DNA from 2 places in the Pseudomonas silensiensis genome. Region 1 is predicted to be linked to the other one. Evidence: predicted binding sites of a transcription regulator. Region 1 holds the regulator's gene; the other holds the start of a gene.
What was found. The regulator sigma-54, encoded in region 1, starts transcription at its own class of promoters, with help from an activator protein. The targets are predictions, from matches to a motif close to ANTGGCATNNANNTTGCTNT.
Positions count from the first base shown of each region.

Region 2: glnK (P-II family nitrogen regulator) is a predicted target of sigma-54. The motif match lies at 690-709, and genes of this name have one in related genera.

Region 1 is NZ_JBNDJH010000003.1:298,192-300,373, reverse strand. Features, by position in the region: gene hpf (ribosome hibernation-promoting factor, HPF/YfiA family) at 1-82, opposite strand, end outside; gene QF010_RS06015 (RNA polymerase factor sigma-54) at 157-1,650, opposite strand; gene lptB (LPS export ABC transporter ATP-binding protein) at 1,834-2,182, opposite strand, start outside.
Region 2 is NZ_JBNDJH010000007.1:248,667-250,848, forward strand. Features, by position in the region: gene QF010_RS13145 (accessory factor UbiK family protein) at 237-497, opposite strand; gene glnK (P-II family nitrogen regulator) at 915-1,253, shown strand; gene QF010_RS13155 (ammonium transporter) at 1,289-2,182, shown strand, end outside.

The DNA.
Region 1 (2,182 bases):
CTAATCGTTCGAGTTTTTCGCCGATGTAGGTGCGAAGAGGTTCGGTCACTTCCAGTTGGTGTCCACTGATGTTGACTTGCATACAGCTTCTCCTTCGTTGCCAGTGCATAAAGCGGCAGGCAGAAATGCCTGCCACTGGAACGCTGTGGCGTGGCTCTACATCAACCGCTTACGTTCGCTCGAAGGCGCGATCCCGAGGGATTCGCGGTACTTGGCGACGGTGCGGCGAGCCACCTGAATGCCTTGTGCCTCCAGTAAACCAGCGATCTTGCTGTCACTCAACGGCTTTTTCTGATTTTCCGCGGCAACCAGTTTTTTGATGATCGCGCGGATCGCTGTGGACGAGCATTCACCGCCTTCTGAGGTGCTGACGTGACTGGAGAAAAAGTATTTCAGCTCATATATGCCCCGAGGGGTATGCATGAATTTTTGCGTGGTCACCCGTGAAATCGTCGACTCGTGCATGCCCACCGCTTCGGCGATGTCATGCAGGACCAGCGGTTTCATGGCTTCGTCACCGTATTCAAGAAAGCCGCGTTGATGCTCGACGATCTGAGTGGCTACTTTCATCAGGGTTTCGTTGCGGCTTTGCAGGCTCTTGATGAACCAGCGGGCCTCTTGCAACTGATTGCGCATGAAGGTGTTGTCGGCGCTGGTGTCGGCGCGGCGCACGAAGCCGGCGTATTGAGCGTTGACCCGCAGTCGTGGCACCGACTCCTGGTTCAGCTCCACCAGCCAGCGTTCGTTGTCCTTGCGAACGATCACGTCGGGAACGACGTATTCAGCTTCGCTGGACTCGATTTGCGAGCCTGGGCGCGGGTTGAGGCTCTGCACCAGTTCAATCACCTGGCGCAGTTCATCTTCCTTGAGCTTCATGCGACGCATCAGTTGGCTGTAATCGCGGCTGCCGAGCAGGTCGATGTAATCGGTGACCAGGCGTTTGGCCTCGACCAGCCAAGGTGTCTTGGCGGGCAACTGACGCAATTGCAGCAGCAGGCATTCGCCCAGGTTGCGGGCGCCGATGCCAGCGGGTTCGAATTGCTGGATGCGGTGCAGGACGGCTTCGATTTCGTCCAGTTCGATGTCCAGTTCCGGGTCGAAGGCTTCGAGAATCTCCTCGAGGGTTTCGTCCAGGTAGCCCTGATTGTTGATGCAGTCGATCAGGGTCACGGCGATCAGGCGATCGGTGTCGGACATCGGGGCGAGGTTCAGTTGCCACAGCAGGTGGCTTTGCAGGCTTTCGCCGGCCGATGTCCGGGTGGTGAAGTCCCACTCGTCGTCATCGTTGCTCGGCAGGCTGCTGGCGCTGGTCTGGTAGACGTCTTCCCACGCGGTATCGACGGGCAGTTCGTTGGGGATGCGTTCGTTCCAGTCGCCTTCCTCTAGGTTATCAACCGTCGGGGCGGTTTCCTGGTAGGAGGGTTCCTGAATGTCAGCGTTGGGTTGCTGTTCGGCTTTGTCGGCCAAGGGGTCGGCGTTATCGAAGTCGTCGCCTTCTTCCTGGCGTTCGAGCATCGGATTGGACTCCAGGGCCTCCTGGATTTCCTGTTGCAGGTCCAGGGTCGACAATTGGAGCAGGCGGATGGCCTGTTGCAGCTGCGGTGTCATCGTCAGCTGCTGGCCCATTCTCAAGACTAGCGATGGTTTCATGGCAGGGGCTTAACACCTTATTCGCCGGCGCACATGCGCCATCCACTACAGGGCGCCGGAGCGCCAAACATAAGCAAATTATATGCCCGAAACTGCAGCGTTTGCCTAGAGCGCTGTAACAATAAAAAAATGTTGATTTTTATCGAGACAAGCGCCCGGGCAACCAGCCAGACACCTCAGTGCTTACAGGCGGAATTCATGGCCCAGATACACTTCCTTGACCAGGTCGTTGGCCAGGATGGTGGCAGAGTCACCTTCGGCGATCAGTTGGCCATCGTTAACGATGTAGGCGGTTTCGCAGATATCCAGGGTTTCACGGACGTTGTGGTCAGTGATCAGCACGCCAATGCCCTTGGCCTTGAGGTGATAGATGATCTGTTTGATGTCGCCCACCGAAATCGGGTCCACGCCGGCGAATGGTTCGTCGAGCAGGATGAATTTCGGGTTGGTAGCCAGTGCCCGGGCGATTTCCACACGGCGGCGTTCACCACCGGACAGGCTCATCCCGAGGTTGTCGCGGATGTGGCTGATG
Region 2 (2,182 bases), on a different contig from region 1:
AGGGAAATACCCGATATCGAATGAGGTTGCGTGCATAGCTTGGTTCCAGGTCGCCAAACCCAGTGCTGAATAATTCAGCTGAGAATGAGCTTAGGAGTCGGGGCTTTGCGACGCTATCGGACGGCGGATGTGATCTTTGTAGGACTCAGCCTGGAATTAGCGCGGAATCCGTAATGGTCGGAAGGTCGTTCCGACCTTATCGCGAGCAAGCTCGCTCCCACAGTTGATCGGTGGTGTTATTCGGCCGGTGGAGTGAGCTTCGCTTCCAGTTCCGCCACCTTCGCCTCAAGACTCTCCAGTCGTGCCCGAGTGCGCGCCAACACAACCATTTGGCTATCAAACTCTTCCCGGCTCACCAGGTCCAGCTTGCTGAAACCACTCTGCAACAAAGCCTTGAACTGGCTTTCGATTTCGCTTTTCGGCAGTGGAGTGTCGCCGCTGAAGAGGCGCGAAGCGGTGCCGGTCAGGGCGTCGAGGAAGTCTTTGGGTGCGAGCATGGCAAATGTCCTGTCAACAATGGCGGGCAGTGTATCACGCAGTGTCTATAGTCAATTCCGGCGGCAGGGATGCACGCTTTTCGCGCATGCGGACGGACGGCATCGCACCGTTGTTGTGCGTAACGCGTCAGGTGTTGCGGCGATGTGGTTGGCATCTACGGCCAAAGGCTTGAAAACTGAGGGTTTTGTGGAGATGGCAAGCTTTCTGCTTAGTCAGTAGCAACCCATGCACTGATGCAGTCGCTGTGACGAATGCAGTGCGCCAAGCGGAACGGGGAGTTGTTTCGTGAGGAGCGGTTAGCTGGCGTCGGACGGGCAGGTAAGGCCGACGATGCGTTACAAAGCCAGGCACTGCGCTTAGACTTGAGTCGGGTTTGTTTTCCTGGGGCAAGTCCACCAATTCGGGAGAGAGTTTTCATGAAGCTAGTCACTGCCATCATCAAGCCGTTCAAACTGGACGACGTACGCGAGTCGCTGTCCGAGATCGGCGTGCAGGGCATTACCGTTACTGAAGTCAAAGGCTTCGGTCGGCAGAAGGGTCACACCGAGCTGTATCGCGGCGCGGAATACGTGGTCGATTTCCTGCCAAAGGTGAAGATCGATGTCGCCATTGACGACAAGGATCTTGATCGGGTTATCGAGGCGATAACCAAGGCTGCCAACACCGGCAAGATCGGGGACGGCAAGATCTTCGTGGTCAATCTGGAACAGGCGATTCGCATCCGTACCGGCGAAACCGATACCGACGCAATCTAAGCCGCCACAAACCCAACGCCCCAGGAGAAAACAATATGACTCTGCGTAAATTCGCAGGGCTAGGAGCCCTGTTGTCCCTCGTAATGCCCGGCCTGGCCATGGCGGCAGACGAAGTGGCAGCCCCAGTCCTCAACTCCGGCGACACTGCCTGGATGATGACCTCGACAGCCCTCGTGCTGTTCATGACCATTCCCGGCCTCGCGCTGTTCTACGGCGGTATGGTTCGCTCCAAAAACATTCTTTCCGTGATGATGCAGTGCTTCGCCATTACCGGTCTGATCAGCATCCTGTGGGTCATTTATGGCTACAGCATCGCGTTCGACACCACTGGCATGGAGCAGGGTGTCATCAACTTCAACTCGTTCTTCGGTGGCATGGGCAAGGCATTCCTCGCCGGTGTCACGCCAGCGAGCCTGACCGGTCCCGCGGCGCTGTTCCCTGAAGCGGTGTTCGTCACCTTCCAGATGACCTTCGCCATCATCACCCCTGCGCTGATCGTCGGTGCCTTCGCCGAGCGGATGAAGTTCTCCGCCATGCTGATTTTCATGGGCGTCTGGTTCACCCTGGTTTATGCCCCCATCGCGCACATGGTCTGGTCCGGTAATGGCGGCCTGTTGTGGGACTGGGGCGTGCTGGACTTCGCCGGCGGCACCGTGGTGCACATCAACGCCGGTGTGGCCGGTCTGATTGCCTGCCTGGTACTGGGCAAACGCAAAGGCTTCCCGACCACCCCGATGGCGCCGCACAACCTCGGTTACACCCTGATGGGCGCTGCCATGCTGTGGGTTGGTTGGTTCGGCTTCAACGCCGGTTCCGCCGCTGCAGCCAACGGCACCGCCGGTATGGCGATGCTGGTGACCCAGATCGCAACCGCCGCCGCCGCACTGGGCTGGATGTTCGCGGAGTGGATCACTCACGGCAAACCAAGT